DNA from 2 places in the Brevibacillus sp. NL20B1 genome. Region 1 is predicted to be linked to the other one. Evidence: riboswitches for the same ligand, from Rfam matches in the RefSeq annotation. Region 1 holds a riboswitch; the other holds the start of a gene.
What was found. A riboswitch is a leader RNA that binds a small molecule or an ion and turns the genes downstream of it on or off. The one in region 1 is predicted to bind cyclic di-AMP.
Positions count from the first base shown of each region.

Region 1 (15,985 bases):
ATCGCCGGCGTTCCCGTGCCGCTGTGGAAGCCGGTGTGGGTAAAAAAGGGCGCCGTCCTGGAGTCAGGCGGCTGCCGTGCCGGGGCGCGCAGTTACCTGGCTGTGGCCGGAGGGATACAGGTGCCGGTGGTGATGAACAGCCGCTCTACATACTTGCGGGCCGGTATCGGCGGTCATGAGGGGCGGCCGCTTCGTGCCGGAGACGTTTTGAAAGCCGGGCCGCTTCCGGAACAGTCGGCGATGATGATCCGCCACTTGCGCTCGCACGCGGAGGAGGGGGCATTTGTTCCGGCAGAGTGGGGGATCGGACCGGAATTGCTACCGGCATACGATTCATCGCCAGTGATACGGGCCATGCGCGGCAGTCAGTGGGACTGGTTTACAGAAGCGAGTCAGGAGGCATTTTTTTCGCAGGCGTTTCGGATCTCACCGCAATCGGACCGAATGGGCTACAGGCTGGAGGGACCTGTCTTGTCGCTCGTCTCGCAGACGGAGCTGATCTCCGAAGCCGTGTCGTTTGGCACTGTGCAAGTCCCGGCCGAGGGCAAGCCCATCGTGCTGCTGGCCGACCGGCAGACGACGGGCGGCTATCCGAAAATCGCCCAGATTGCCAGTGTCGATCTGCCGCTCATCGCCCAGACCAAGCCGGGGGATGTGATCCGGTTCGTCGAAATCAGCCGGGCCGAAGCGGAAGCGCTGCTGCTTGAGAGGGAGTACAGCATTCGGCAGGCCAGGTTGGGCATTCAGTTCAAACTTGCATAGGAGGGATTTGCATGCACCGCGTGGATCTCAATTGCGACATGGGAGAGAGCTTTGGCGCCTACACGATTGGAAACGACAAAGCGATTCTGCCCTATATCACTTCCGCCAACATCGCCTGCGGCTTCCATGCCGGCGATCCGGGCACAATGCGCCGGACGGTAAAGCTGGCACTGGAACACGGCGTCATGATCGGCGCCCATCCGGGCCTGCCTGATCTGCAGGGCTTCGGCCGGCGCAACATGGCCGTATCTCCGCAGGAAGCGTACGATTTGATCGTCTATCAGGTGGGAGCACTGCAGGGCTTTGTACAGGCGGAAGGAGGCACGATGCAGCATGTGAAACCGCATGGAGCCTTGTACAACATGGCGGCTGCCAACCCGGAACTGGCCCGGGCGATTGCCGAAGCCGTCTATCGGATCAATCCGGAGCTTTACCTGGTCGGACTCGCGGGCAGTCAGCTTGTTGTGCAAGGGAAGAACATCGGTCTGCGGGTAATCAACGAAGTCTTTGCCGACCGCACCTATCAGCAGGATGGCTCGCTGACGCCCCGCAGCCAGCCGGATGCGCTGATTGCCGATGACGAACAGGCGGTCTCCCAAGTAATCCGCATGGTCAAGGAAGGTAAGGTGACCACACGGCAGGGGACAGACATCGAGATAACGGCGGAAACCGTCTGCATCCACGGCGACGGTCCGCACGCACTGACGTTTGCCCGCAAGATTCGTGCGGCGTTGGAAACGTCTGGAATCGCAGTCAAGGCGATGAAACATCCAATGTAGAGACAATCGGGGGGATCTAATATGAAAGCATCGAGAATCAGCCTGCTGTTGGGTGCCGCATTTTTGATGGCTACGTCCGCCATCGGACCGGGCTTCTTGACGCAGACGACTGTATTTACGCAGCAGTTGGCCGCCAGTTTTGGCTTTGTCATCCTGATGTCGATCCTGCTGGACATCGGGGCGCAGCTGAACGTGTGGCGCATTATCACGGTCTCGGAAAAGCGGGCCCAGGACATTGCCAACATGGTCCTGCCCGGCCTGGGTTACCTCGTCGCTCTGCTGATCGTCCTGGGCGGTCTGGCGTTTAACATCGGAAACGTCGCCGGAGCGGGGCTGGGATTGAACGTGCTGTTTGGCATCTCTGCAGAGACGGGGGCGTTGGTAAGTGCAATCATCGCCATCGGGATTTTCCTCGTGCGCGAAGCAGGCAAACTGATGGACCGATTTGCCCAGTTCATGGGCGCTGTCATGATTGTCCTGACCCTGTACGTAGCGGTCACCTCTTCGCCGCCTGTGGGGGAAGCGGTCGTCAAATCCTTTGTTCCCGACACCATTGACGTGCTGGCGATCGTCACCCTGGTGGGCGGAACGGTCGGGGGATACATCACGTTTGCCGGCGGCCATCGTCTCCTGGACGCGGGGATCAAGGGGGTTTCCTCCTTGCCGGAAGTGACGAAAAGTTCTGTCTCCGGTATCGCCATCGCGTCTGTCATGCGCATCATCCTGTTTCTCGCAGCGTTAGGCATCGTCGCCCAGGGGCTGCAATTGGACCCCTCCAATCCGCCTGCATCCGTCTTTCAGTTGGCGGCTGGACAGGTGGGGTACAAGATCTTCGGCGTGGTCATGTGGGCCGCGGCGATCACTTCGGTCATCGGCAGCGCCTACACATCGGTCTCGTTTATTCGTACCTTCCATGAAAAGATTGACCGTTACCACAACTGGATCATCGTCGGCTTCATCGCTGTTTCCACGCTGGTCTTTGTGCTGGTCGGCCGTCCCGTGAAAATCCTCGTTTTGGTGGGGGCGTTAAACGGCTTGATTCTCCCGCTAACGCTCGGGGTGATGCTGATCGCCGCCTATCGCAAAAACATCGTCGGGGATTACAAACACCCGCTGTGGATGACCATTTTCGGCTTGATCGTCACGATTACGATGGCAGTCATGGGCGTATATACCTTGGTGAATGAGCTGCCGAAACTGTTCCAATAATCAGGAAGAATGGATACCGCAGGACGCTTGCCGCCGCCTGCGGTGTTTTCCGTGCAATCCACGACTGAATGGAGGGACTGAGCATGAACGAGTTTGCGTCGATGCATCCGAAAGAGGCCCGTATGCTGATGCGGGAAGGGCGTTGGGACAAACCGACGGCAGGAATGGCTGCCGGATATGCACAGGCCAACCTGGTGATTTTGCCGCAATCTCTCGCTTTTGACTTCCTGCTGTTTTGTCAGCGCAATCCAAAGCCGTGTCCCGTACTGGATGTGACCGAACCCGGATCACCCGTTCCGGCACTGGTCGCTCCGGACGCCGACCTGCGTACCGATCTCCCCCGATACCGTGTCTATCGGAAGGGTGTACTGGCGGAGGAAGTCACCCGGATTGACCATTTGTGGCGGGAGGATATGGTCGCCTTTTTACTGGGGTGCAGCTTTACCTTTGAACAAGCGCTGCTGGACAACGGCATTCCGGTGCGCCACATCGAACAACACTGCAACGTGCCCATGTACGTAACCAATCTGGACTGTGCAAAGGCGGGCCGCTTCTCCGGCCCGATGGTGGTCAGCATGCGGCCCATTCCGCACGATCAGGTGGTGCGGGCGGTACAGGTCACCTCCCGCTTTCCGGCGGTGCACGGCGCACCCGTCCACATCGGCGACCCGCGGCAGATCGGGATAGCCGATGTAAACACGCCTGACTTTGGCGATCCCGTCCCGATTTATCCGGGGGAGGTCCCCGTCTTTTGGGCCTGCGGCGTGACGCCGCAAGCTGTGGCGATGCGCTGCAAACCGGAGCTGATGATCACCCACGCTCCGGGGCACATGTTTATTACCGACCAGCGGGACGCGCAGTACGGGGTACTGTAACATGCGGCAGGCACTCTCGATCATTCAGTGGGCCATGTTTATCCTCGCCGGCAGTGTGGTGGCTCCGCTCGCGATCGGGCAGGCGTACGGCATGACGCCGGTGGAAATCGCCGACTTTGTGCAGCGCTCGCTGTTTGTCCTGGGGGTCGTATCGGTCCTGCAGGCCCTCTGGGGACACCGGCTGCCCATCGCCGAGGGGCCCGCAGCGCTGTGGTGGGGCGTGTTTCTCCTGTTTGCTTCCCTGGCTCCCGCGATGGGACTCCAGCCGCGCGAGGTTCTGCCTGCCCTGGAACTGGGGCTGATCGCAAGCGGCCTGATTTTCCTTGCACTGAGCGCGTTTGGCTGGATGGACCTGATTCGCCGGCTGTTTTCGCCGACGGTGGTCGGCACGTATTTTCTCCTGCTGGTGGCGCAGATGAGCGGACCGTTTGTCACCGGCATCCTGGGAGCAAAATCGGGCGCGATTGACGGAAAAGCGGCGGCCATTTCGCTCGCTACGCTCATCGTGTCGCTGGTCCTGGCAAGGAGCCGATACCAACTGCTGCGCAGTTATTCGGTGCTGATCGCAATTGCGTTTGGCTGGTCCTTGTTCGTCCTGGCGGGCCTGTACCAGAAAATCGAAGCACCGGCAGAGGACTGGGTTTCCCTGCCTCATCTGCTGTCGTGGGGATGGCCGCACGCTGACGGCGGCATTATGCTGACCTCGCTCATCGTCACCGTCCTTTTGCTGAGCAATCTGATCGCCAGCATGGAGGCGGTGAAACGGGTGGTCCACCCTGCCGAGCCCGTCAGTGCCAACCGGTCCGGCATCATCATGGGCATCAGCCAACTGCTGTCCGCCGCGTTTTCCACGATCGGCTTCGTGCCGGTGTCCTACACGGCCGGCTTTATCCTGACCACGCGGATGAAGGACAAATGGCCGTTTGTGATGGGCAGTCTGCTGCTGGTCGCGGTCAGTTTCATACCGGCGGTCACGCTGTGGTTTGCCTCGATCCCCGTCTCGGTGGGGTACGCCAGCGTGTTCCTCTCGTTTGCCAACATGATTGGCATGGGAATCCAGGAGATCGCCAAAAGCGGGCTGGATGAACGGCAGGGGTATATCGTCGGCGTTGCGCTGATGGCCGGTGTCGGCTGCATGTTTTTGCCCGCCTCATTCCTGGCGCAGCTGCCGCCCTACATCAGTCCGCTCGTCAGCAACGGTCTTTTGATGGGCGTGCTGATCTGCATGGCGCTGGAGCGGCTGGTCCACTCGCGGCCTGCGTCCAGCCGGGAAAGCGAATAATTCTTCCCATTTTTCTGCAAACGTGGTATGATGACACAGAACAAACGTTCGAGTTGGGAGGAAGACAAATGGAATGCGTGCTGGACGACGTGACGGTTCATTACGTAGAATACGGTGAGGGATATCCTGTATTGATGCTGCACGGATTTTCACCTGATCATCGGCTGATGACGGGCTGCATGGAGCCTGTCTTCGCCGACCGTCCGGGCTGGCGGCGGATCTATCTGGACCTCCCGGGGATGGGACGGACCAAAGCAGCGGATTGGATCACAGGATCGGATGAGATGTTGTCGGTCGTCGAGCGGGTGGTGGAGCGGCTGATACCGCACGGAGCGCCGTTTTTGGTCGCGGGAGAATCCTACGGAGGCTATCTCGCCAGGGGGCTGCTCACCCGGCAGGCGCATCGAATGGCCGGTATGCTGCTGATCTGTCCGGCCATTCACGCGGAAAAGGAGAAACGGGACCTGCCCCCGCTTACCGTGCTGGCTCGGGATGAGAAACTGCTGGCCGAACTGACGCCGGAAGAGCGGGAGGAGTTTACCTCCATTGCTGTCGTGCAGGACCGCTGCAGCTGGGAGCGCTTTGAGCGGGAAATCCTCTCCGGCTTACAGATGGCCGACAAGCACTTTCTGAACAAGCTGAAGCAGCGATTCTCGTTTTCCTTTGATGTGGAACCGCTGGTCGGGCGGTATGACAAACCGGTGCTGATCCTGACCGGACGGCAGGATGACTGCACGGGCTACCGGGACGTGTGGACGATCCTGGAACATTATCCGCGGGCTAGCTTCGTCGTGTTGGATCGCGCGGGCCACAACCTGCAGATCGAGCAAAGCCGGCTGTTTACCGCGCTCGTCCACGAATGGCTGGACCGTGTGGAGGAGGAGCTGCGCAGGGAAAAACGGTAGTCTGCGTCAGTCAGGCAGCCGGTTATGTTCCTATGTCTCCGTCTGTCGTCCGCACGAGTAACAATTTCAGCGTGCAGACACAGGACACGGCGTACCATCCTGATCAGGAACGTATTTTTCAAATAAATTGAAATCATTCACAAAAGTGAACATTGCGAATATCGCGTTGCTACTGGATTCCCGGCGGAAAAGTTGATAGAATCCCTCTCTATATAGGAGGAGGGAGCTATACTGTGAAACATACGCTGTCCAAAAAGGACATGGTCCTGATCAGTTTTATGCTGTTTTCCATGTTTTTTGGGGCGGGAAATCTCATTTTTCCGCCGTTTCTCGGTCAATCGGCCGGTGAGCAGGTGTGGCTATCCCTCGCAGGCTTTCTGCTGTCGGCGGTAGGGCTGCCGATTCTCGGGGTCGTTGCCATCGCCAAGGCGGGCAGCTTTTTCGCGCTGTCCCAACGCGTGCACCCGGTCTTTGCCTGGCTGTTCCCGCTCTTGATCTACCTGTCGATCGGTCCCGGTCTGGCGATTCCGCGCGCCGGAAGCCTGGCGTTTGAGATGGGAATGGCGCCGTTTCTGCCGGCTGCCTGGTCGACGCAGCCGTGGGGGCTGGCCGTGTACTCCGCCGTCTTCTTCGCGGTGGTCTTCTGGCTGAGCCTGTCCCCGTCCAAACTGGTGGATCGCTTCGGCAAGTTGTTGACCCCGACGCTGTTGGCAATCATTTTGCTCATCTTTGTTAAAAGCCTGCTGTCTCCGATGGGGCCATCGGCGCAGCCTGTCGGGCCGTACGCCGAGCATCCCGCGTTTCAGGGATTTCTCGACGGGTATCTGACCATGGATGCGCTGGCCGCTTTGGTCTTCGGCATCGTCGTGGCCAACACGCTGCGCGCCAAGGGCATCGAGGACAAAGGTCGCCTGTCCGTCTACATGATTGGCGCCGGTCTCGGGGCGGGTGTGCTGTTGGGCGTCATTTACGTGATGCTGGGGATGATTGGTTCCGCCAGTTCGTTCTTGGGCAAAGCGGACAACGGGGCGCAGATTCTGACCAACGTGATGGGCTACCTGTTCGGCGCCAGCGGGAAAGTGCTGCTTGGCGTCGTGTTTACGGTGGCGTGTCTCTGCGTTTCCATCGGACTGGTCACCTCGTGCAGCCAGTACTTCAACAGCCTGCTGTCGCGCCTTTCGTACCGGGCCTGGGTAAGCATCCTCTGTCTCGTCAGCATGACGATCGCCAACCTGGGGTTGACGCAAATTCTCGCGGTCTCCGTACCAATCCTGGGAGCGATCTATCCGGTCGCCATCGTGCTCATCCTTCTGGCGCTGGCCGACCGCGTCATTTCCGCCCGTTCGTTTGTCTACGTGACCACGGTCAGTCTGGTCGCGCTGTTTGGCGTGATTGATCTGATCAATGCGACGGCGGGAAATCACCGCTGGGACACCTGGCTGAATGCGCTGCCGCTGTATGCGCAGGGAGCCGGCTGGGTGATGCCGGCGCTGATCGGGTGCTGCGCCGGCATGGTGCTTGATTTCAGCAGACGAATCCGGGGCGAAAGAAGAGAGGAGCAGCCGTCCTAAGACGGCGATGCAGGGGGGAAGAAGCAGACGATTCTGCTTTTTCCGCCCTGTTTTATATTTCCCGCGTCTTGCGTAAGAAAGCTCGGGATTCATACCGGCAGCATCTCGTGCTTGCGCCCTTGTTATTCTGGAAGATTGTGACTTTTTGCCGGTACGTTCGTAGTAACCAAGGGAAGATTACATAGGAAAACACGGAAGATACGAAAAAGAAAGGATGACGCGAGTGAAGGCAACACCCGTCTCGGCTGGGGAGAGGATCGCCGAACTGGATGTTCTGCGCGGATTTGCCCTGTTTGGCATCTTTTTGGTGAACATGCCCACTTTCCTTATGCCTGACCTGTTTCTCCCAGATGACCGTTTGCCGCTGTCGCATTCGGTGTCGGACGATTGGATTCGGCTGCTGTTCGACATGTTTGTCCAAACCAAGTTTTACACCATCTTTTCATTTTTGTTTGGCGCCGGATTTTACCTGTTCATGAGTCGGGCAGAGCAGAAGGGATATGCGGCCAAACGGTTGTATCTGCGCCGCTTGACCGGGCTGATGCTGTTCGGGCTGGTCCACCTGCTGTTTTTCTGGTATGGGGACATTCTCCACACCTATGCGCTGGCGGGCTTGTGTTTGCTCTGGTTTTTCAACAGATCGGAAACGTCCATACGCAGGGCGGCACTCATTCTGCTGATCGGGTGGAATCTGTTGATGGCGCTGACGCTGTTGATTCCCGGCGAATCTTCGTACAGCGCTGAAACATGGCAGCTTGCACAGGAAACGATCTCCGTGTACAACCAGGCGGGGCTGGCGGAATGGCTGCAGTTCCGCTGGACCCATGAACTGCCGATCGTGCTGCAGAACGATTTGATAAACGTCTTGTCCATCCTGCCGCTGTTTTTGCTGGGATTGTACGCAGCCAAAAAGGGCGTCTTTCATCGTCCCGAACAGCACATGGCGGCCATCAAGCGCGTCTGGCTGCTGGCGCTGGCTGCAAGCGTTCCGCTGGTGGCGATGATTCCGCTTGTCCAATCTGGCGTCGTGGACCTGCCTGCACCGCCCGACATAGCTGGACTGGTGTTTATCGGGTGGAGCGGCCTGGCGCTGTGCGCGTTTTACATCACGTCACTGCTTCTGCTGATGCGGACAGGGCGAGGACGAAAGCTGCTGGCACCACTCGCGCCTGTGGGGCAGATGGCACTGACCAATTACCTGGCGCAGACCGTTCTGTCGCTTTGCATCGTCCGGTTTTTCCATCTGTACGGGGAGGCGGAGATGTGGCTCGGACTTGTGCTGTGCCTGGTGATTTTTCCGCTGCAGGTGGCGTGGAGCCATTGGTGGCTTGCCCGCTATCGATTCGGACCGCTGGAGTGGCTGTGGCGCTGTTTGACATACGGTATTGTTCCACAGATGAAACGATGAGGCACATTCGCATCGGTCCGCCGCCCGCGCTGCACTTTCAGGCCAGTGCGGCGGATCGGCAGGATGTGAATATCTGTATTTTTTTGAACGGGAGAAAGGGTTGGAAACGAGTCAATGGCCCGAAAAGAACGAATTGTTGAACTGGACGCGTTACGCGCTTTTGCCTTTTTTGCAGTGGTGTTTCAGCACGTGATCGGCGTCTACATGCGAAAGCCCGGAGTGGACGAGATGACGGCATTTTTGTACGGAAATCTATTTCACCTGTTCAAGTTTGCCGTTCCGGCTTTCGTCTTTATTACCGGACTGGTGCTGTTTTACAACTACTACGACCGGGTGAACTACCCCGGCTTTATCCGCAAGCGGTTTACCGAGATCGTCGTGCCCTACGCGATCTGGTCGTTGATCTACATGGTGTGGCGCCGAGACGTGACCGGGTGGGACGTCTCGGCGCTCGTCAGCTTCGTGAAATCGTTGGTCGCAGGCACCGCCTCGTACCACCTGTGGTTTGTCGTCATGATCTTTCAGTTTTATCTGCTGTACCCGCTGCTGTTAAAAGGCTTCAAGGCGGCAAAGCAGCGTTTGTCCGGCCGCGCGGCACAGGCGCTCGCCGTCGCAGCGGCGGCGTTCGTGTACGCGGGACTGATGTGGGTGTCGGCACGCTATCTGCCAGCTCATCCGTTCCGTTTTGACGTGGCCTGGCTGGACGCGTATCTGATCACCTGCAGGGACCGCAATTTCCTATACTATTCCTTTTATTTCCTGCTGGGCGGGATGGTTGCGTTGGCACTGCCCGCGTTCCGCTCGTTTCTGCAGCAGCGCTGGCCCTACCTGCTGATTGTGTTTGCCGCTGCCTACGCGTACATCGGGTATGAGCTGGTCAGGGATTCGGGCGGCTATATGGTCAACCTCAACGTGGCCACGTCGCTGAAACCGTCCATGTTTATCTATACGGTGGCCCAACTGCTGCTGATCTACCTGCTGGCCGTCCTCGTGACAAAACGGGACTCGCGCTGGACTGCCTTGTTTGCGATGATCGGCCGGAATTCGTACGGGGCGTACCTGGTTCATGCTCTCGTGCTCACGTACGTGATGAAGGGTTTGAACCTCTGGGATGTCACCTTTAGCAGCATGTTTGGCAGCGTGATTGCGTTTCTGCTTTGTTCATCGGCTTCGATCGCTCTCTCGTACGGACTGGCCAAACTGCCGTTTGGAGCATTGTTGGTCGGGGCGGCGGAAAAAAAGCGGACCAGTGCGCCGGGACAGGCGGACAAGCAGTGGAAGCAGGCGATGTAAGAGGATGATACGAAAAAGGCTTCTCTACAGGGGAAGCCTTTTTGCATGTGCTCCGTCAGATTGACAATTTCCACGGCGTATCTGTATACTTAGCTGGGTAAAAGTTAGCTAGGTAAATAATTGACGGGAGGAATGTGTCACCGTGTACGGACACAAGGTGAATCAACTGGGCAGGCGTTTTTCCAAGACGCTGAACGAACGGCTGACCCCGCTGGGTCTGTTCACGGCCCAGTGGGCTGTCGTCGTGCGGCTGCTGGAAGGGCCGGCCACGCAGACGGAGTTGTGCCAATACCTGTGCGTGGAAGCGCCAACAATGACCCGCACGCTGGCCCGGATGGAGCAGGCAGGATGGATCGAGCGGCACAGCGGTGCGGACAAACGGGAGCGGCGGGTGGCACTTACGGAGAAGGCCCGAGCGATGGCGGACGAGTGGATGCGCGCATCAGACTTCGTCGAAGCGAAAGCCGTGCGGGGAATTTCCGCCGACGAGCTGGCTGTGTTTTCTAGCGTGATAGATCGCATGATGAAGAATTTGAGTGAATCGTAGAAAGAGCCGCAGCAGGCGGCAGGAGATAGGAGAGGAGCAGAGATTGCGATGAAGCGAAAACAGGCAGGGTTGAGGCGTGCGGGGGTTTTCGGCGCCAAGCTGGTGCTGTTTGTCGCCGGTCTGATGGTGCTGGCGCTGGGCGCCGTGTCGTTGATGCGCGCCGCGGTGGGCGTCGCCACCTGGGACGTGCTGCACATCGGGTTGGCCGGGCTGACGGGCTGGTCGATCGGCACGTGGGTGCAGATCGTCGGCATCGCGATGATCGGCATGGCGTGTGTGCTGGACCGTCAGTGGCCGCGTATCGGCAGCGTCGCCAACATCCTTTTGATCGGCTATTTTGTCAACGGATTTCTCGACGCCGGGATCGTGCCGACGTTTTCGGCCTTGTGGGCCCGGTTTGCCCTGTTGCTTGCGGGGATTGTGCTGATGGGGATCGGGTCCGGCATGTACGTGGCTTCCGGCATCGGGGCGGGGCCGCGAGACGGGCTGACGCTGTCCCTGGCTCGGCTGACCGGCCGGTCGATCCGGCTCGTCCGCACCTTTCTGGAAGGGATTGCACTCTTGTGCGGCTGGCTGGCAGGCGGTCCCGTCTCCGTAGGGACGTTTGTCTCCGTGTTCCTGATTGGTCCGGTCATGCAGGCCTCGCTCGGCTTTTGGCGCGGTCAGGTGCAGCGCTGGGAACGCTGGGGCGGGGAGCAGTCGGGACCGCAGGCGATTCCCCGTGTTCAAGGCCAGGCAGAGCGCGCCTCCTGATTGAAAAGCGTCAAAGAAAAAGCGTTTTGGCGATAGAAGCCAAAACGCTTTTTTGCTGGGCGGTGCCGTGCTCTGCTATTGTTGTCCCTGCAGGTCTTTTACGCCGCTGTACACCAGGTTGAACAGGTCCTCGATCTGTTCCTCCTCGATGCAGGAAAAGGCGATGCGCAGATCGGTGTCGCCCAGAGCGATCGTGCCGACGCCGTATTTCTCCAGCAGGTGCGTGCGGAGCTCTTCTGCGTTGACGGTTTTCAATTTGAGGCACATGAAGTAGCCGGAGTTGAACGGATAGTAGGTCCAGGCGTCGTCAAACCGGCCGCTGTCCAACAGCTCTTTGACGCGGTTGGCCCGGCGCTTCATGATCTCAAATTTTTCCTGCTTTTGCGCCTGGAATTCCGGGGCGTTCAGCGCATGCAAAACAAAGGTCTGCGACGGATGCGGACCGCTGGAGATGGTCGCCCGAATGATGCCGAGCGTTTTCTGTTCCAGTGCGGCCAGTACCGCATCGTTGGCTGCGCCGTACGTGATAAAGCCGACGCGGAATCCCCAGACGTATTCCTCCTTGGTGGCGCCGTCCACCTTTACCGGCAGCACGCGCGGATGCAGGCCGCACAGCTCGGCAAACAGGGATTCTCGCATCGAGTCTTCGAAGAACAGGCTGAAGTACGCGTCATCCGTAACGGCCACGATGTTGATACCGGCTTCGGCCGCTTCCTTCAGTGCGGCAACAATCTGCTTGCCTTCCTCGATGCCCGGCGTGTACCCTGTCGGGTTGTTGGGGAAGTTGAGCACGACGATGGCCTTGCCTTTTTCCTTTTGCGCCAGGATGGCATCGCGGAGGCCGGCTGCGTTAAACTTCATGTCCGCGTTGTAGAGCGGGTAGTAGACCAGTTCTGCTCCACGGCGAATGGAGAAGGTGAGCTCGTAGTTTTCCCAGTTTTTGTCCGGCAGAATGACGGCGTCTCCCGGCCCGGCGAACAGATCAGCGACCACGCTCAGCCCGTGGGTCAGCGCATTGGTGACGATTGGATTGCCAAAGGTTTTATCCGCAAGCGACGGATGTTCCTCGATCATCTTTTTCCGCCATGCCGCACGCAGTTCCGGTTTACCCGCGGGCGGGGCGTACTCGTACAGATCCTTGGGATTGTAGGCGGACAAGGTGCTTTGGATCACGTCCAGATGCATCGGTTGGCCATTTTCCAAGGCAATTCCAATCGTGGCATTGTATTTGTGCCCTTTTGCCTTGGCTTCGGCAGACTGGCTGAGTATGCCTTCCTTGGGAAAGTAGATGAGCTTGCCCAGGTCGGACAGCATGGCAAAGACGTGCGGATTTTCTCGCTGAAGCGTATCGTTGAGCTTTGCTGCCAATGAATGCATGGTTTCCTCCCTCTTCGTTTCCATCATCAATCATGTTTACCATTAAAGATAGCGCATATAAGTGTGTTTGTCGATTGAAAAAACGGACGGAAGCCGGCGCAGATCAATTGACGGATGTCAGGTGCATTTGTTACGGTGAATACACGACAGTCTCAAACGAGAGGGGAACCGATATGGCAGAACGGCTCATCGTAAAATTGGGCGATCCGATCCTGCGGCAAATCTCGAAGCCAGTGACTGCCGTCACGAAAAACGTGGAAAGAATCTTGAACGACATGGCGGACACCATCTACGCCGACGAGGGCAGGGCAGGCTTGTCCGCAATCCAGATCGGCATACCGAAGCAGCTGGTCGTGATGGACTGCGGTACCGGCCTGGTGGAGCTGATCAACCCGCGGATCGTGGAAAAAAAAGGTGCAGAGATAGGGGCCGAAGGGTGCTTGTCCATTCCCGGCGTGGTCGGCAGAGTGAAACGGGCCACGTACGTGAAGGTAATAACGCTGAACCGGGCGGGCGAAGAAGTGGTCCTCGAAGCGGAAGGCTATTTGGCCCGCTGCATCCAGCACGAAATCGACCATCTGAATGGCATCCTGTACATCGACTACGTCAACGTTCTGTATGATGCCAGCACCGGCAAGCGGCTGAAACCCGAGGCCGCCAATCCGATTCTCGCGCATAAACGCCCATTGATCCGGTATTAGCGGTCTGCCCGGCATTGACGAAACGAGCGATGCAGCTGACGTCGCCGGCAAAAAAGCCGTGCCTCTCATGCGAGAAGCACGGCTTGCTGTTTCCATTGTTCATCGTTTATCCGGTAAATTCCTGCACCCAGTAACCATTGTAGTACGCCACGCCAATTTTCGTGAAGTTCGGATTCAAAATATTGGCGCGATGGCCTTGGCTGTTCATCCATTGCTGCATGACTTCCTGCGGGCTGCGCTGACCCATTGCGATATTTTCGCCGGCCGTTCTGAACGTGATGCCGTATTGTTTCATCATGTCAAACGGAGAACCGTAAGTCGGGCTGGTGTGGCTGAAGTAGCGGTTTTGGTACATGTCGACCGCTTTGTCCATGGCCACTTTGGACAGGGCGCTGTCCAGCGTCAGCGGCTTCAAGCCGGCTTTCGCGCGCTCCTGATTCACCAGGTCGGCCACCTGCTTGGCAAATTGAGAAACGGACGGTGCCGCTTGTTGGGCCGGTGCTTTCGGCTGGGTCACAGCATTGTTGTTGGCGGGAGCTGTCTGATTTTGTGCCGGTTGTTGCACCGGTTTATTAACAATTACCGGTTTCTTCACGATTACCGGCTGCTTGACGGTTACCGGCTGTTTCACAGTAGTCGGTTGTTTCACAATGACCTGGTTGTTCACGGTCCAGATAGGGGTAATGCTCCGTACCTTTTGGTAAAAATCGGAATATTGAACCAATTGTTTTTGGCTGGTGATCGATTGGTACGGGCACGTCGCGGCAAATGCGGACGTGGAAATGCTGGTTACGGCCAATCCCATAGCGATGGCAAGAATCGGCTTGGCAAATCGTTTCATGTGCACATCGTCTCCTTTTCTTCGCCTACGAGGTTAGTTGTCGGGTTAGGATTGAGGAGACAACCCTTTGCCATGCGGCAATTCACCCCATGCAGACCGTCGTCTGCAAAAAAAATCCCCCGCACTTCCACTCTCGGAAGTTTCGGCTTGTTTTTGGCTCGCTTACGAGAATAACAAAGATACCGGAAAAAAGGAACCTTTAAAATATGGAAATGAGATGGAAACGACGGTCACTTAGCGCCCGCCGTGCCCGCTGTTATCGGCCGTATAGCAATCTCGGATTTGCAACCATACTAAATGGGAAACCAACATGGGAGGCGATCAGCGATGGACAAGCAGACAGATGTCAATGTGGAACTGCAGCAGGTGGGCGCGTATCCGACCAAGCAGAAAATGCACCAGCAAAACGTGACGCTGCTGGATGAGAAAGAGCGCGAGACGACACCGACGAAGCAGCCGTCCAGCGAAAATACGCAGGGCTAATCAGGCAATCAGTCCGCGAATTGATACCAACAGGAAGTCATGGTACAAAACGGTTATCCTGCCCAGACGGGATAACCGTTTTTTTATGACGTTCGTGGACGTTCGTGACAAACGGCGCAGGCATGTCGAGGTGCTCTCGGCCATGCTGCCATCATAAAGAACATGTATGGAAGTACCAGAATGTTCTTGTTATCAGAAGCATGGATGATATAATGAAAAAGCTGCCATTTTTGGGAGGTGTAGCATGAACGGACAAATCGAATGGCTGCGAAGCAAAAGTCCCGCACTTCGATCAGCAGTCGGCTTCGAGCCGATCACCAATGGGTTTTCGACAGACAGAAAATATCTGGTCCAGATGGTGTCGGAAGAACGGCGAATCCTGCGCATAGCAGACCAGAGCAACTGGGAGCGGAAGCGGTCGGAGTTTCATATTCTCCACGCCCTGCAACCGTTCGGAGCGAGCATTCCGCAGCCGATTGAATACGGGATATCAGAGGACCTGCAGATTTGCTACATCCTGTTGTCCCATATCGACGGAGAGGTCGCCCGGGACATGCTGCCTCTCTGTACGGAAGAAGAACAGTTTTTTATCGGATGGCAGGCGGGTCAAGACCTGAGAAAACTGCACCAGCTTCACGCGCCGTCCGGCATCCCCGCCTGGAATTCGCGAGCCGTTCAAAAACACGCGAGATACCTCGAAGCGTATCGCACTGCTGGCAGTGCCATACCGCACGACGAGAAAATCATGGCGTTTGTGGAAGTAAACAAGGCGTATCTGCGCAAGCGGCCAAACCGGTTCCAGCACGATGATTTCCACGTGGGCAATCTGATCGTAAAGGACAAGCAATATGCCGGGACCATCGATTTCGACCGGTTCGATTGGGGAGATCCCATCTGCGACTTTTGCAAGCTGGCCTTGTTCAGCAGAGAAGTAAGCGTCCCCTTTTGCTTCGGACAGATTATCGGATATTTTTACCCACGCAAGATCCCGCCGGAGTTTTGGACGTTGTACGCGGTATACGTGGCGATGAGTCTGTTCTCCGCCGTGGTCTGGACTGCCCAAATGGGTCATGAGCAGCGTCAGGAGATGCTCGGCAGAGTGCAGCTCATTGCGGAAGATCACCTGTATTTTGAACGCATGGAACCGGTGTGGTTTTCACAAGATCGAGACAAGTGGGAAGCGTTCGCGCAGTCGCATT
Region 1 is NZ_JAGTPT010000002.1:26,167-42,151, forward strand. It holds gene KDN35_RS01885 (5-oxoprolinase subunit C family protein) at 1-762, shown strand, start outside; gene KDN35_RS01890 (LamB/YcsF family protein) at 774-1,541, shown strand; gene KDN35_RS01895 (NRAMP family divalent metal transporter) at 1,563-2,750, shown strand; gene KDN35_RS01900 (putative hydro-lyase) at 2,834-3,625, shown strand; gene KDN35_RS01905 (purine/pyrimidine permease) at 3,627-4,907, shown strand; gene KDN35_RS01910 (alpha/beta fold hydrolase) at 4,976-5,812, shown strand; gene brnQ (branched-chain amino acid transport system II carrier protein) at 6,073-7,383, shown strand; gene KDN35_RS01920 (DUF418 domain-containing protein) at 7,598-8,791, shown strand; gene KDN35_RS01925 (acyltransferase) at 8,906-10,084, shown strand; gene KDN35_RS01930 (MarR family winged helix-turn-helix transcriptional regulator) at 10,227-10,631, shown strand; gene KDN35_RS01935 (YczE/YyaS/YitT family protein) at 10,680-11,384, shown strand; gene KDN35_RS01940 (aminotransferase class I/II-fold pyridoxal phosphate-dependent enzyme) at 11,460-12,761, opposite strand; gene def (peptide deformylase) at 12,935-13,462, shown strand; gene KDN35_RS01950 (CAP domain-containing protein) at 13,569-14,303, opposite strand; cyclic di-AMP (ydaO/yuaA leader) riboswitch at 14,311-14,461, opposite strand; gene KDN35_RS01955 (hypothetical protein) at 14,631-14,786, shown strand; gene KDN35_RS01960 (phosphotransferase) at 15,031-15,985, shown strand, end outside.

Region 2 (15,985 bases), on a different contig from region 1:
CGGATCGGCGTCGGTCCGGAAGCAGGAAGGATGTTGTTTAGAACGCCCAGTTTCCATTGCGGAAGATGGGCTCGCGTGTGCCGTCGGCCAGCTCCCCGTCAATGTCCATTTCCGCCGAACCGATCATGAAATCGACGTGCATGAGGCTGGTGTTGAGACCGCGCTGCTCCATTTCCTCGGGGGAGAGGTTGTCTCCGCCCTCCAGGCAGACCGGATAGGCATTCCCGATCGCCAAATGGTTGGAGGCATTTTCGTCGATCAGCGTGTTGTAAAAAATCAGGTTGGACTGGGAGATGGGCGATTGATGCGGCACCAGGGCCACTTCTCCCAGGTAGCGGGAGCCTTCATCCGTCTCGATCAGCTTCTGCAATACGTCAAAGCCCGTCTCTGCCGTCACTTCCACGATGCGCCCCCGCTCGAAACGGAGTGTAAAGTTCTCGATCAGATTGCCGTTGTGGCTCAACGGCATCGTGCTGGAAACGACGCCGTTCACCCCGTCTTTCAACGGAGCGGTGTAGACTTCTTCCGTCGGGATGTTGGCTGTAAACGGTACGCCGTTTGCGGTCACACTGGCTCCTCCCTGCCAGCGGTGACCGGGCGGCAGTTGAACCGACAGGTCGGTGCCGGGCGCTTTAAAGTGAAGGCAGCGGTACTGCTTGCCGTTCAGGTAGGTCACCTTTTCGTTCAGTGCTGCTTGATGGTTCTGCCAGGCTGTCACCGGGTCGTCCACGTCTGTCCGGGTGGCGCGGAAGATGGCATTCCACAGGGCGCTCACCTGCTCGCTTTCGGGCAGGTTCGGGAAGACTTTTGCGGCCCATGCAGGAGAGGGAGCGGCGATCACCGACCAGCTGACGCTGTTGTTCATCGTGTAGTTGCGAAACGTGTACATGGCAGTTCTCATCGCTTTGTCGGCAGCGGCGATCCGCTCCGGATTGACTCCCTTGAGCAGATCGGGGTCGGTCGCGATGATAAAAAGAAACGCAGCCCCGTTCTCGGCCAGCTCCTCGTACGCTTTTGCTCTCCACATCGGGTATTCCGTCAGCGCTTCATACGGGGCGAGATCGTACTGGAGCCGGGTCAGTTCATCGTCCGTCCATTCGGTATACACGTGTTTGGCTCCGGTCAGGTAAGCTGTTTTGGCAATCTTGCGGACCAGTTCGGCCGTGCAGAGGGGGGCGTTGATGACAAGGGTTTGCCCCGGCTGGACATTGACGCCGATTTTCACAGCCAATTCGGCGTAGCGATCAAGCATGCGATCAGCAGCGGTCATGAAAAACCTCCTCTTCAGAATATGTAGTGTTGGCAGACAGGCAGTCAGATAACTGGATGTTGATTTAATACTATACCAGTTTATGGATTGTGTATAGATAATGGAGTATAAGTCGTTCTTGCCAAACGGAAAAAAGACGGGCATCCTAGTAGCGTGTGCCATTCGGATGGAAAGGAGGAGCGGAGGTGTTTCATCCGCTGGTGTTCGACAATATCCGGGTCGTGCTGGAAGGAGTGGTGTACGATCGGGATTTCGAGGGAGCCATCATCATCACGGGCCGCTCCGACGTGATGGACCTGGCTACATTTGAGCGGCTGTTTCAGATTGAATTCCGTCAGGCAGGTAAGGCTGATGGTGACACGGCGGTGACGGCGCAGATCCAGCTGCGCACCTCGCTGGCAGACATTGCGGCGGAGCAGCTGGACAAGCCGCTGACAGAGCATGTGGGCTGCACGATCTGCATCCATTATTTCCTGGAGATCAGCGACGTGCCGCGGGAGACAGAAGCGATCACCGCGATTCTCAACGAGGTGTGGGGACACCGGCCGCACATCACGCAGACGGTCAAGGCGCGTTTAGACGAGCATCGGCAGGAGTGGCCGCCGCAGCGCTTTGCCAATCAGATCACGCTCGATTTTCACCGCAAGATCGACGAGGGCAACATAGAGGACTTGCGCCGCCTGATCGATCACACGGTCGATTCGCTGATTCACCTCCAGGCGTACTGCGACCGCCGCGCATAGCCGAAACGATCGGGAATGGAAAGCGCGAGTCTCCCGCCTGTCTGCCTGACGATTCGGCGTGCCTCAATACCTCCCGTTTTGCCATTTACATTTGTTCGGACAGGCATTATGATTAAAGTGTTAACTCGTCTTATGTTTTGGTTGACAAAAACGGGAGGTTACCATGAGAAACGAACGATTGAGATGGATGCTCTTATCTGCTGTGTTTGCCGCTGTGACGGCCGTTTTTTCGCAAATCACAATTCCCCTGCCGCTGATTCCGATTACCGGACAGACACTGGCGGTCGGTTTGGCCGCCACCATTCTCGGCAGTCGGTACGGCACGCTGGCGATGATCATTTACGTGCTGCTGGGCGCGGTCGGTCTGCCGGTTTTCTCGGGGGCGAGCGGCGGACTCCAGGTGCTGGCCGGCAAATCCGGTGGATACATTTTCGGTTTCATTCTGACTGCCTACATTACCGGCCTGATCCTGGAGAAAACCCGATTCTCCATTGGCTGGGCGCTGGTGGCCAACCACGTCGGCATGGTTGTGACACTGGTTTGCGGCGTGATTCAGCTCAAGTACGTGCTGGACATTCCGTGGAGCGCCGCGATCATGAGCGGCGGCGTTTCCTTTTTGCTGGTGGGAGTCATCAAGGCCGTGCTGGCCGCCTGGATCGGCATCAAGGTGCGCGAGCGGCTGGTGTCCAACCGGCTGGTGCAGGTGGACAAGCCGACCCTTTCGTAAACAGAAGAGAGACCGCCTGATAATTCAGGCGGTTTGTTTTTTTGACGCTGCCCAAGGGCGTTTGTGGTATAAGGTGCCGGGCCGGATGGATACTAGAGACGAGCACTGATACTGGGAAAGGATGTCTGAGATGAACCTGACAACGATTCCCGCCCCCAAAGGGCTGCCCATATCCGGCCATTTGCTCGCCTTTCGCCGCGATCCACTCGGCTTTTTGCAGAGGGCTGCGGAACAGCACGGCGATGTCGTCCATTTTCGTTTTGGTCCCAGCCGGCACATGTATCTCTTGACCAATCCCGAACACATCAAGGAAGTGCTGGTCACCAAACAGGCCCACTTTCGCAAGGCCAAAGGACTGCAGGTGGCGCGTGCAGTGGTGGGAGACGGCATTCTCACCAGCGAGGGACAAAAGCACATGCGGCAGCGCCGGCTGATGCAGCCTGCTTTTCGCCGGGAGCGGATCGCCGCTTACGCCGACGTGATGGTCCGTCAGGGGCTCGCCATGATGGACCGGTGGAAAGACGGCGATATCCGTGACGTGCACCAAGACATGATGAAAGTAACGCTGGCGATTATCACCGAGACGATGTTCGGCAAAGGGTTGACGGAAGGTGTCGAGAAGATCGGCCGCGCCATCGAAATCGGGCTGCAGTACGTGTCGAACAAGGCTTCGGCGATAATCGACATTCCGCTCGGCGTGCCGACGCCGCAAAACCAGAAGTTTCAGGAGGCGGCGAAGACGCTGGACAAAACCATATACGAGATCATCGAGGAACGGCGGAGGAATGGCGGGGAAGGACGGAACGACCTGTTGGCCATGCTGCTGGCCGCGCGTGACGAGGAGGACGGACAGGGCATGACGGACGAGCAGGTGCGTGACGAGGTAATGACCATTTTTGTCGCCGGCCACGAGACGACCGCCAACACCATGTCGTGGATCTGGTACCTGCTGGCCACCCATCCCGAAGCGGAACGAAAGCTGTGGACAGAACTGGACGAGGTGCTGGGCGGACGGCTGCCGACGGCAGAGGATGTCCCGCGGCTTGTCTATACCAATCAGATCATCAGCGAAACCCTGCGGCTTTATCCCGCGGCCTGGGTGATTAACCGGGAAGTGGTGGACGAAGTGGAGATCGGAGGGCACGTGTACCGTCCGGGTGAGACGCTGATGATGAGTCAGTATGTGATGCACCGCAGCAGCCGCTATTTCGACAACCCGGACCAATTCATCCCGGAACGGTTCGGCGGCGATTTGCTGAAGCGAATTCCCGCGTTCGCCTACTTTCCGTTTGGCGGCGGGCCGCGCATCTGCATCGGCAACAACTTTGCGCTGATGGAGGCGGCGCTGCTGCTGGCCACGATCGCCCAGCGCTTCCGCCTGCGGCTGGCCGAACCGGGACAGCGGGTGGAGCCGGAGCCGCTGGTTACCTTGCGTCCGAAAAACGGGTTGAAGATGCGGCTGGAGGTGCGGAAATAAAGGGGGATAAAAAAAGAGGCATCTTTCCACCGAGCATGACCGCTTGATGTCAGATACCAAAAATGGGGGTTATTTATCACGGAAAGCAACATGCTTGCTTACAAGAGATACTGTATCAGATAAAAATAAAGTGAATATTAACCATCAATAAATTGAAATAAATTATGGTTGAAAAAACGGGATCGTAAAGGAAAAGCAGCTGCCCACGCCCAGCTCGCTGCTCGCGGTGATCACGCCGCCGTGGCGCTGGACGATGCTCTGACAGATGGGCAGACCCAGGCCGGTGCCGCCGTTGTTCCGGTTGCGAGATTTTTCTGCGCGGTAAAACTTGGTGAACACCTTGGGCAGGTCCTCCGGCGCGATGCCCTCTCCCTTGTCGATCACGGAAAAGAGCACGTGCCCGTCCCGCTGATCGCAGGTAAGCAGGATGGACCCATTTGGCTTGTTGTAGTAGATGGCGTTGTTCAGCAGGTTCTCCAGCACGCGGCGCAGTTTGGCCTCGTCCGCCTCGATGTGCAGTTCGTTGGAGACGCGCAGCTTCCACTGAAACGACAGCCCCGCCTCCTTGATGCGCACCAGGTAGTCTTCGATGACGCCTTTGACAAAACTTTTTACGTGGATGCGGCTGATGTTCAGCTTGATCTCCAAGCTTTGCTGGCTAAAATCCTGCAGCTCGTCCAGCAGCTTTTCCAGATCAGCCGTTTTTTCCTCGATCTTGCGCATCTGTTTTTGAATGCGCTTGACATCGGTGACGCGTCCCGAGCCGATGTAGGAGGCATAGCCCTTGATGGTCGTGAGCGGCGTGCGAAAGTCGTGAGCGATGGCCGAGATCAGTTCGGACTGTCGGTCTTCGGCCTCGCGAAGCTCGTTTACCATGTCGGAAAAGTAGTCGAACAGCTGGCCAAACTCGTCCTGCGAGCGGTAGCTAAACGAGACGTAGCGCTTGCCTTCACGGATTTCCTGGGTCACGCGGGACAGTTCGCTGACCGGCCGCAAGATCCAACGGACAAAGAAGGTGAGCAGAATGAGGCCGACCAGCGCGATGCTGCCGTAGATGAACCACAGCATCATCGAGACGCCTTTGGTGGCGAGAATGTCCGATTCATCCGTGTAAAAGTAGATGATGGTATGTCCCTGACGCGGGGGTTCGTGCTGAAAGTGGTATTCCGCCACCACTTTCAGATCGCTTTTCTCCTGGGCGGCGGGATTGGCTGTATGCGGGTTTTTCAGGTTGTAAGCCTGAGATGTCTTGATGTAAATGGCGTTGCCGTCCGCATCCGTGACGACCATTTTGTACATCAGGTCTTCCGGAAGCTGTGTCTCCAGCTCCCGCCGCTCGGACGGGTCCTTGAACACGCTGGAGTTCAACAACTGATTGACCCGCACCTTTTCCGCCGTTTCCTTTTCATACCGGTACTGGTTGTGCCGGTCCGTCTTCAACTGCTCGACGATGATGTCCTCAAAAACGAACTTGAACAAAAGCAGGTTGAGTGTGATCAAGCCGATAAACGAGAGGAACAGCTTCTTTCGGATGCTCATCTACACTTTCTCCCCGATGAACACGTACCCCGTCCCCCATTGCGTTTTGATGAACTGGCGATCCTTCTCCAGTTTTTCGCGCAGGTTCTTGATGTGCACGGTAACCGTATTGAGCGAGCCGTATCCGTAGCCCCAGACGCGGTCGTAAATCTGCTCCCGCGTAAAGACGATGCCCGCGTTTTCGGCCAGAAAGGTAAGCAGTTGAAACTCCTTGGTGGACAGATCAACTTTTTGGTCGTTGACGTAAACGGAGTACGTTTCCTTGTGAATTTCCAGCCCCTTGAACTTCAGGACAGTAATGGAGGATGCTGCTCTCTCTTTCTCTGCCGCCTCCTCACTGTAACGGCGAATGCGTTCGTAGCGGCGCAGGTGGGCGCGGATGCGGGCAAGCAATTCCTCCGTGTCAAACGGCTTGGTGATGTAGTCGTCGGCTCCGATCTCAAAGCCGACCACCTTGTCTACCGCCTTGCCCTTGGCACTGAGAAAAAGGATGGGCAGTTCCCACTCGCGGCGAATCTGCGAGCAGAGCTCATAGCCGCTCATGCCGGGCATCATGATGTCAAGCAGAATCAGATTGGGCTTGGTGCCTGCGTTCAACAGCTCCAACGCCTGCTCACCGTTTACTGCCGTGGACACATCGTATCCTTCGCTTCCCAAAATATCTTCCAGCATTTCGAGAATTTCCTCATTGTCGTCCACTATCAAAACATGGTCTTTCACCGGAACTCTCCCCCAGTCACCAGATGTGTTCTGGTCCTGTTTCTTTCATCATAATATCACGGTTCGTCCTGATGCGGGGGACAGATTCCTGGCACCCGCACGGACAAGCCGCGTCAGCGTAGAAAAGATGGATGTTACTACCTCTTGACACCAGGTGCTAAATGTAGCCAGAAAAAGCCAGAGACCTGTCGTCCCTGGCTCAATGTGCGTCGGTTACTGCTGTTGTGCTGAAGTCTGCTGTTGTTGTGGATTCGGTTGTTGTTGTTGTTGTTGTTGTGAATTCTGCTGTTGTTGCGTCGATTGTTCTTGCTGCTGCGACGGCTGTGTGGCCTCGGGCAGCGATGCTGCTTGTACAGGTTTCTTTTTCTGTGGATTCTGCGGAGCTTCGGCAATGGCAGGCAGCGCAATCCGCTTGGCACCCACAAAGCGCTTGCTCCAGTAATACGGATCGTTCAGCTTCGTGTTGACGACTCCTCTGCCGCTCTCCGAGTGTACAAACAAGCCATTTCCGATGTAGATGCCCACGTGTGAAACGCTGTGCCCGTTGGTGTTGAAAAAGACCAGGTCACCGGGCTGGAGATCGTTGCGGGACACCGGTACTCCCAACTTGAATTGGGCAGACGACGAATGAGGCAGATCTACACCCAGCGCATGAAACACATAGCGCGTAAAGCCGGAGCAGTCAAATCCGTTTTTGGTTGTGCCGGACGACTTGTAAGGAACACCATACAGGCTGTTGACAACACCCATCAGGGTTTTTTCCTCCTGGGCGTGTGCAGCGCCTGCTCCTATTGCAAGCATCCCGGCGATGAAGAGAGTAACCACCGTTTTGCGCAAAAGAAACTGCTCCTTTCCTAAGCCTACGAGGTTAGCTGATGGGTTCGGTCGAAAGGAATGCCCTAGGCGGCCGGCAGGCGGCTGCCATTCACCCCGAAAAACGTGGGTCCCCCGTTTCCGCACCGCGGAATTCGGCTAAATTCGATGTTTTTTACACGCACCTCAGCACAATTCAACACTTGTCCGATTTTTCCTGTCTTTTTTTGGTGGAGTTCATAATTTTGTCACAATTTGCACCCTCAAGCAGGAAACGATTCGTGTCAGATCACGTCAGCGCATGGTTCACCACATCTCGCCAGGGTGCTTGTCCGATTGCGGAAGGAAGGTGCCTCCGCCCCGGGTCGGAGGGAAAAACCAACCGCCCGCCCGTTATGACGAGACCTGTCAGCCGTCTACAATAAAGCCATAAGGGTGACACCCAAACAAAGTCGATGGGAGGGTAAGCAGTTAATGAGCGAACGGTCTGGAAAAGTGCTTCTCGGACTGATCCTGCTGCTCATTGGGGGATTAGTCATACTCGATCAGCTTGGCATTGACAGCAGTGAGCTGCTCCGCGTGCTGATTCCCGGGCTGATCATGTTGTACGGCGCCCGCAAAATGATGAGCAGCTCAGGTTCCCGGTTTACCGGCGGCCTGATCCTTCTGATCGGGTTCCTGATGCTGATCGGCAAATTGCATGTTTTGTTCCACGCCGTGCTGGCCATTGGTGTCATGTACCTGGGCTTCCGCCTGCTTCGCCAACGGGATGTGCCGGATCAAACGGTTCCGACCGTCGGGGAGCGGCAGTGGGCACAGCGCGTGCTGCAAGACGATGACGTATTGGATCGATGGGAGAAAAGTGTAACCAGGCGGCAGCAGCCGTAATCCTCGCGTCGGCATGGCCGGATCGCAGGACAAGGTTGTTAATCCAACGAGAATCATATGGTATGATGAGGAGGAGAAGTGACGATGGGTATCTTGAAACGCTTGCGTGATTTGACTGTGGCTTCGGTGAATGACGTGCTGGATTCTATGGAAGATCCGGTAGTAATGCTGAACCAGTACATGCGTGACATGGAAGTGGAGATCGGACAGGTGGAAGTGGCCGTCGCCCGCCAGGTGGCGCTTGAGAAGAAGTTCCGTCAGCAGTGGGAAGAGGCGCTGGCCTTCGTGGAAAAACGGGATCGCCAGGTAAAACTGGCGCTTAGCGAGGGTGAAGACGAACTGGCGCGCCGCGCGCTTGCCGACAAGAAACAGTACGAAGCGCGTGCCCGGGAGTACGAGACGCTCTATCAGTCTGCTTCGGATGCGGCGCAAAAGATGCGCGAAAAGCTGGCTGAGCTGAAAGAAGAGTTTTACAAGATGCGGGCGAAAAAATACACCCTGATGGCCCGCGCCCAAGTAGCCAAGACGCAAAAACAGGTAAATCAGGCCATTGTCGGGATGGGGAGCGAAACGGCGAGCCGCGGATTTGCCCGGATGGAAGAAAAAGTGATGCGCATGGAGGCGGAAGCGGATCTCAGCGACCAGTGGCGCCTGACCAACGCAGGCCTGGACCACTCGCTGAGCAAATGGGAGAAGGACGAGCTGGATGCGGAACTGGCGCAGATCAAAGCCTCCCTGCTTGATAAAAAGGAAACGCCACAGCATCCGGAACAAGCGTAAGCGAGAGGAACGGCGGCGTTTGATGTAGAATTGAACCTAAGGCAGCCTGGGAAACAGGCTGCTTTTCCCCTAGAGGAGGTCCTTTTTTTGTCAGACTTCTTGGTGTTTCTACGACGGTTTTTTGCCGAACCAGGCCGAGTCGGCAGCATCATCCCCAGTTCCCGTTTTCTCTGCGCGCGCATGCTGACCCATGTGGATTGGGCAAACGCTGGCGTCATCGTTGAACTGGGGCCGGGCACGGGCGTGTTTACGCAAGCCATTCTCCAAAAGAAGCGGCCGGACGCCCGTTACCTTCTGGTTGAGCGTGATCATCAGTTTCGGACCATGCTGCGCGACCGGTTTCCCGACGTGCCGATTCGGGAAGAGGCTTTAAAGCTTGGGCAGTATATGGAGGAAATGAGGTTGGGCAAAGCCGACGTAATCATCTCCGGCCTTCCGTTTGCCATCTTTCCGGAAACGCTGCGTACCGGCATTCTGGACCAAATTGAATCCGCGCTGGCCCCTGATGGGCTGTTCATCACGTTTCAATACTCACTGCAACTGAAATCGGAGCTGCAGGCGCGTTTTCAACGGGTCGAGACTGATTTCACGCCGTTGAACATTCCGCCTGCGTTTATCTATACATGCCGTAACAGTTTGGAAGGAAAATGAGCGGCATGGGGCGTAAGAGAGGAGACTCCTGTGAAACTGTCCCGCTTGCACAAAATGACGGCTGGTGTTCTGATCATCTTGACGGGCATTGGCCTGTTGCTCGACACCTTGCATATCATTTCGTTCAGTTTGTTTAGCCTGTGGCCGATGATATTGGTGTACGTCGGCGCGCGCATGTGGGAGAAGCGAAAACGCATCAGAGGCGGTCTTTTGGCCGGATTTGGCATCCTGATTGCGCTGGAGATGTGGTTCGGCGTGGGATTCCATGAGCTGTTCCATTTCTTCGTCCCTCTGGCGTTGATCTACTTTGGCTTCCGCCTGATCCGGGGGCGCTCGCAGCGGCGCGACGGACGGGTGGATACGCTCGGTGACATGAGCAGTTTCTCCCCGAAATGGGACGCGCCCGACGATAAGTCGTTTCACGATAAGGCGGCACGCTCGGCCAAGCCAACAGAATACGGGCCTGTCTACAAGGAACGGGTTAAGACCCATCACCCCGGCAGCATTCTGCGGCCCAAGGATACCCGCAGTTCCCTGATCGGCGATTTTCATCTTACGTCCGGCAGGTTTGAGCTGAATGAACTGCACATCTGGCACGGCATCGGGGATGTGGTGATCGACCTGTCGCGGGCGATGGTGATGCAGGAGGAAGCGTTCCTGACTGTCGACGGCTGGGTGGGGGACGTCACCATTTACGTGCCGGTCGACATGCCGGTTGCCGTTACAGCCGAGGTGAGCTTAGGCGACCTGGAAGTGTTTGGACACCGGCAAGGCGGCATCAGCCGCAGTGTGATGGTCCGCTCCGAGCAGTACGAGCAGGCCGCTCAAAAAGTCCATTTACAACTCTCGCTGCTTGTCGGCGATATAAAAGTCAAGTACATCTAGGGGGTACTGACCGATGCGTCGACAGCGATTAGCGAGCGTACAATGGCAGTATGTGCGGTTCGGCCTGATGCTGGTCATCGGCACGGTAACCGCTACGTTCCTCTGTTTCCTATTGATGCACATCGCCTGGGCCAACGATCCAAAGATCCGTCTCCTCTACTCGACATTGGTAGACGACCCGGAACTGAGCCAATGGTTTGCCGCCAATCTGCAAATACAACTGCCGGCGGAGCCGGATTGGGTGATCATGCTGGCAGCCTTTGCCGTCTCGCTTGCCGTGGGGACGGTGCTGGGCGTGATCAGCGGCTACATTTTCGGCAATCTGTTGAAAAAGCGGCTGTACGTGCTGGGCGAAGCGACCATGAATCTGAGCCGCGGCCGCTTGTCCTACCGCGTTCCCGATCTGGGCGCGGACGAGATCGGCGAGCTGGGCTGGCAGTTTAACCGCCTGGCGTCGCAGTGGGAAGAGCAGGTGGCGTCGCTGCAGCGGCTGTCCAATCACAACGCGGCGCTGGCGGAGCAGTTGAAACAGGCAGCCGTTACGGAAGAGCGGCAGCGGCTTGCCCGGGAGCTGCACGATGCCGTCAGCCAGCAGTTGTTTGCCATCGCGATGACCACGGCCGCCTTGAAGCGGCTGGTGGAGAAAAATCCGCAGCGCGCTGCCCAGCAGATAGAGCTGGTGGAGGAGATGGCGGCGGCGGCCCAGGCGGAGATGAGAGCGCTTTTGCTGCATCTCCGTCCGGCCACGCTGCAGAACAAGACCCTGAAGGAAGCGATCGTCGATCTGCTGGAAGAACTGTCGCGGAAAAATACACTCGCGATCTCCTGGGAAATCGAAGACGTCGAAGGCTTGCCCAGCGGCATTGAAGATCATCTGTTCCGCATCCTGCAGGAGTCCCTTTCCAACACGCTGCGCCACGCCCGCGCCAACCAGATCGCGGTGAAGCTGTTTACGCTGCAGGGACAGGTGCGGCTAAGGGTGACGGACGATGGGGTCGGGTTTAATCCGGAAGGCGAAAAACTGACCTCCTATGGTCTTCGGAGCATGCGCGAGCGCGTGGCGGAATTGGGCGGATCGCTTGACATTTACTCTGCAGTAGGCAAAGGGACGCAAATCGAGGTGCGCATCCCGGTGATGCCGCAAACGGAACAGGAAGGGAGTGAGCATCCGTGATTCGTGTATTGTTGGTGGATGATCACGAGATGGTGCGGATGGGCCTGGCCGCCTATCTGTCCACGGAAGAAGACATAGAGGTGGTGGCCGAAGCGGCGAGCGGAGAGGAAGGCGTACGGCTGGCGGTGGAGCTGAAACCGGATGTCGTCCTGATGGATTTGGTCATGGACGGCATCGGCGGCGTGGAAGCCACCCGCCGCATCCGGGAGCAGTGTCCCTCCTGCAAGGTGATCGTGCTGACCAGTTTCATCGACGACGAAAAGGTATACCCGGTGATCGAAGCAGGGGCGTTCAGCTACCTGCTGAAGACCTCGCGCGCTGCTGAAATCGCCCGCGCTATCCGAGCCGCCGTGGCCGGAGAACCGGTGCTGGAATCCCGCGTGGCCGGCAAGATCATGGCCCGTTTTCGCCACGGTCAGGAGCCGCTGCCCCATGAGCAGCTCACCCCGCGTGAGCTGGAAGTGCTGAAGCTGATCGGCCAGGGGAAATCCAACCAGGAGATCGCCGACGAGCTGATTATCGGCATCAAAACCGTCAAAACGCACGTCAGCAACATTTTGGCCAAGCTGGATGTGGAGGACCGAACACAAGCCGCCATTTACGTGCATAAACACAATCTCGTGTGACGGTGGAGTGCTCACCTCGGAAAAAAGGGGGTGAGTTTTTTTCTTTTTTATGGTAAACAATAGACAATAATAGTTATGTGGAAAGGAGGGGATGGGCATGAAACGCAAACCGAGGATGCGCTCCAAAATGCTGATAGCGGACAAGGGTGTCGATATTATCGGCGACGTACACGGCTGTTACGACGAATTTATGGAGCTGCTGCAGCGACTTGGCTACGAGCGCAGTCACGACGGGACGTACCGCCATCCCCGCGGCCGCACGCTTCTTTCGCTTGGAGACATTACCAGTCGAGGGCCGAATTCGATCAAGATGCTGCAGTTTTTCATCCGCCACGTCGAAATCGGCGTAGCGGAGATGGTGGACAGCAACCACGGGTGGAAGATTGCCCGCTGGCTGGACGGGCGACCGGTTACGCTGGCGCATGGCGATGAAAAAGTGGAAGAGGAGTTTCGCCGTTTTGAGCAGGAGTACGGAACGAAAAACGCGCTGCTCCTGAAAGAGCAGAGCAGGCGGCTGCTGTTTTCCTCCCCGTCGCACATGATGATCAAGTACGGCGGAAAACTGGAAGCGGTAGCGGTTCACGCCGGCATCCGCGACGATTACATCGGGATGGAGTCTCCAGCCGTACAAACCTTTTGCCGTTACGGAGACGTGGCCGGCACGGGAGCGGACGGCCGGCCGATCCGCCGGGATTGGGCGGCAGAACGAAAAACGACCCATCCGCTGATCATCTGGGGGCACGACCCCCGGCCCCAACCGGAACGTAAAAACGGCACGCTCAATATCGACCAGGGCTGCGTGTTTGGCGGAATGCTGACCGCCTACCGTTTTCCCGAGGACGACCTTTTGAGTGTATCGGCCCGAGAGAATTATTCGGGGCTGAGCGACACCCCGCTGACGCGGTACGCCGCGGATTGATACCGGTGCACCTGTGGTTCGCGCCGGAATGCCGCGGGTAACCTTTCAACCTTTCGATCTTCCCCATGTCCGCGATGTACAGCGGCGGCAGATGTGGTACAATAGGTACGACTGTAATTCCAATAGAGGATGGTAATGAATCAATGGCTTGGTACAACTGGGTAATTCCGATCGTTACGCTGATTATTGGCCTGGTGGGCGGATTTGCCGGCGGCACGTATTACCTGAAGAAGCAATTGCAGAACATGCAGATGGATGAAAAGCAATTGCAGGCGATGGCCCGCGCGATGGGCGTCAATTTGAATCAAAAACAGCTGAAGCAAATGAGCCGCAACATGAAAAACATGAAGCTGCCCAACAAATTCGGCAAGTAAGGCGGTGGGGATGAATGGGTCCGACCCGTCTGCGCTTTACGATGATCGGGTTTATTCTCGGTGTGGTCATCGTTTATCTGAAAGAACTGCCGATTAGCGAAGGCATTCGCTTCGCCAGTCCGTTTTACGGCGCGGGGATCGGTCTGTTGATCGACGGCATCATCGTGCGCCTGAAACAGCGAAAAGGGAATGAAAAATGAAAAAGCTTGGCCGATGCGCCAAGCTTTTTGTATTGGTCCGGCTCCGTTTGCTAGCCGGCATGCCGATTCTCGCGTCTACGTGAAAATCAGCTCGTAAATCATTTTGGTCATCAGGCCGATGGACACCAGCAAAAACAGCGGGCGGACGTAGCGGACGCCCGTCTTGATCGCCAGCCGCGCGCCGAGGGTGGCGCCCAAGAGCATCGCGAGCCCCATTGTCAGGCCGGTGAGGAAAATCACCTTGCCTTCGACGATAAAGACGAACAGCGCGGCGATGTTGCTGGCCAGGTTGAGAATCCGCCCGTTTCCGGCGGCGATCACAAAGTCGTAGCCAAACAGGAGCACCATCAGGAAAACGAAAAAGGAACCGGTCCCCGGCCCAAAGAAACCGTCATAAAAGCCGATCAAAAACGTCAGGGGAATCCCCAATCCCAGCGAAAATGTGGTCAGTCCCTTATAGCTGGACTGTTCACCAAACCGTTTGTTGATAAGCGTATAGACAAAAATGGCGGCCATCATCACGATGACCAGTACTTTCAGCACTTCCTGCGGGACAAACAGGACCGTTTTGGCCCCCAGGTAGGCCCCGATCAGCGAAACGGGAAACAGCAGGATCATTAGCTTTTTGTCGTATTTGCCCATCCGGATGAAGGTAAACGAGCTGGTCGCCGACGAAATGGTTCCCGCCAGCTTGTTGGTCCCCAGTGCCAGATACGGGGGAATGCCGAGACCGAGCAGCGCCGGCAGGGAGATCAGACCTCCCCCTCCCACTGTACTGTCGATGAAGGCAGCCACGAAACCGAAGAATGCGAGAAACAAGATCGTTGTTACGTCCAAGTCCACGAAGAATCACCCTGTCTGTTGGAAATATGGAATACTCCAAGTCTAGCACGGCGGTTCCGCATTGCAAGATAGTATTGCGTGATATATGCTGATAGATTACGATACTTAGCATACCGATTTGTTGTAAAAGTGCTCTGCTTGCATTATAATAAGTGGTAGCTTGACCCATACATATCACGAGGAGGAATGAAGAATGGCACACCAACTTCCTGAACTGCCGTACGCGCACAACGCGCTGGAGCCTCACATCGACGCGCAAACCATGGAGATCCACCACGGACGTCACCATGCTACCTATGTGAATAACCTGAACGCTGCTCTGGAAGGTCATCCGGATCTGCAATCCAAGAGCGTAGAGGAACTGATCAGCAATCTGGACGCACTGCCGGAGTCCATCCGCACGGCGGTTCGCAACAACGGCGGCGGCCATGCCAACCATACCCTGTTTTGGCAAATCATGAGCCCGAACGGCGGCGGCACTCCGTCCGGCGCGCTGGCTGACGCGATCAACGCGGCTTTCGGCAGCTTTGACAACTTCAAGGCCGAGTTCACCAAAGCGGCAACCACCCGTTTCGGTTCCGGTTGGGCTTGGCTGGTCGTAGACGGCGGCAAGCTGGCCATCACGTCTACTCCGAACCAAGACAGCCCGATCATGGAAGGCAAAACGCCGATCCTCGGTCTGGACGTGTGGGAGCACGCGTACTACCTGAAGTATCAAAACAAACGCCCGGACTACATCAACGCTTTCTGGAACGTCGTCAACTGGGACGAAGTAAGCAAGCGCTTTGAAGCAGCAAAGTAATTACGATTGACGGTCCGTGAATGAATGAGGCATGCCGTTTTTGTGCGGCATGCCTTTTTTACGTTGGCGAGCGAAGTGCCGCAGGCAGATGACGGGCGGCCGTCAACCCAGTGAAGACACCGCCTGAGCGAAGGGCGCGGCAGACACCGTTTCTCAGCGCGGAAAAAATGGGAGAAACACGGGGATAGTAAAAAACGATCACATCTGGTATGATGGTTACAAAAAGTAATCTACTGACAAAAGTAAATTGGAGTGAACATACATGTTGCCATCCCTGTTTATCGCCCACGGAGCGCCCACGCTGGCCGTTGAGAAAAACGCGTATACGGATGCGTTAAAGGAGTTGGCCGGCCAATTGAAACGTCCCCGGGCCATCGTGATTTTTTCCGCTCACTGGGAGAGTCCGGTTCAGGAAATCGGTTCAGCCGACGTGTTCAGTACCATTCACGACTTCGGCGGCTTCCCCCGCGAACTGTATGAGATCCAGTATCCCGCTAATGGTGATCGGCTGCTGGCAGAAGAGGCGGCGGCCCTGCTGCGGTCGGCAGGCGTTT
Region 2 is NZ_JAGTPT010000012.1:67,783-83,767, forward strand. It holds gene KDN35_RS10265 (aminopeptidase) at 38-1,270, opposite strand; gene KDN35_RS10270 (hypothetical protein) at 1,456-2,013, shown strand; gene KDN35_RS10275 (biotin transporter BioY) at 2,177-2,740, shown strand; gene KDN35_RS10280 (cytochrome P450) at 2,871-4,217, shown strand; gene KDN35_RS10285 (sensor histidine kinase) at 4,380-5,756, opposite strand; gene KDN35_RS10290 (response regulator transcription factor) at 5,757-6,476, opposite strand; partial or broken gene KDN35_RS10295 (C40 family peptidase) at 6,807-7,313, opposite strand; cyclic di-AMP (ydaO/yuaA leader) riboswitch at 7,319-7,460, opposite strand; gene KDN35_RS10300 (LiaF transmembrane domain-containing protein) at 7,764-8,177, shown strand; gene KDN35_RS10305 (PspA/IM30 family protein) at 8,262-8,957, shown strand; gene KDN35_RS10310 (class I SAM-dependent methyltransferase) at 9,045-9,608, shown strand; gene liaF (cell wall-active antibiotics response protein LiaF) at 9,639-10,493, shown strand; gene KDN35_RS10320 (HAMP domain-containing sensor histidine kinase) at 10,507-11,667, shown strand; gene KDN35_RS10325 (response regulator) at 11,664-12,293, shown strand; gene prpE (bis(5'-nucleosyl)-tetraphosphatase PrpE) at 12,391-13,212, shown strand; gene KDN35_RS10335 (YneF family protein) at 13,356-13,586, shown strand; gene KDN35_RS10340 (hypothetical protein) at 13,601-13,786, shown strand; gene KDN35_RS10345 (TSUP family transporter) at 13,862-14,629, opposite strand; gene KDN35_RS10350 (superoxide dismutase) at 14,823-15,431, shown strand; gene KDN35_RS10355 (dioxygenase family protein) at 15,694-15,985, shown strand, end outside.
Region 2: linked by a shared signal. The riboswitch ahead of KDN35_RS10295 (C40 family peptidase) and the one ahead of KDN35_RS01950 (CAP domain-containing protein) in region 1 are both predicted to bind cyclic di-AMP.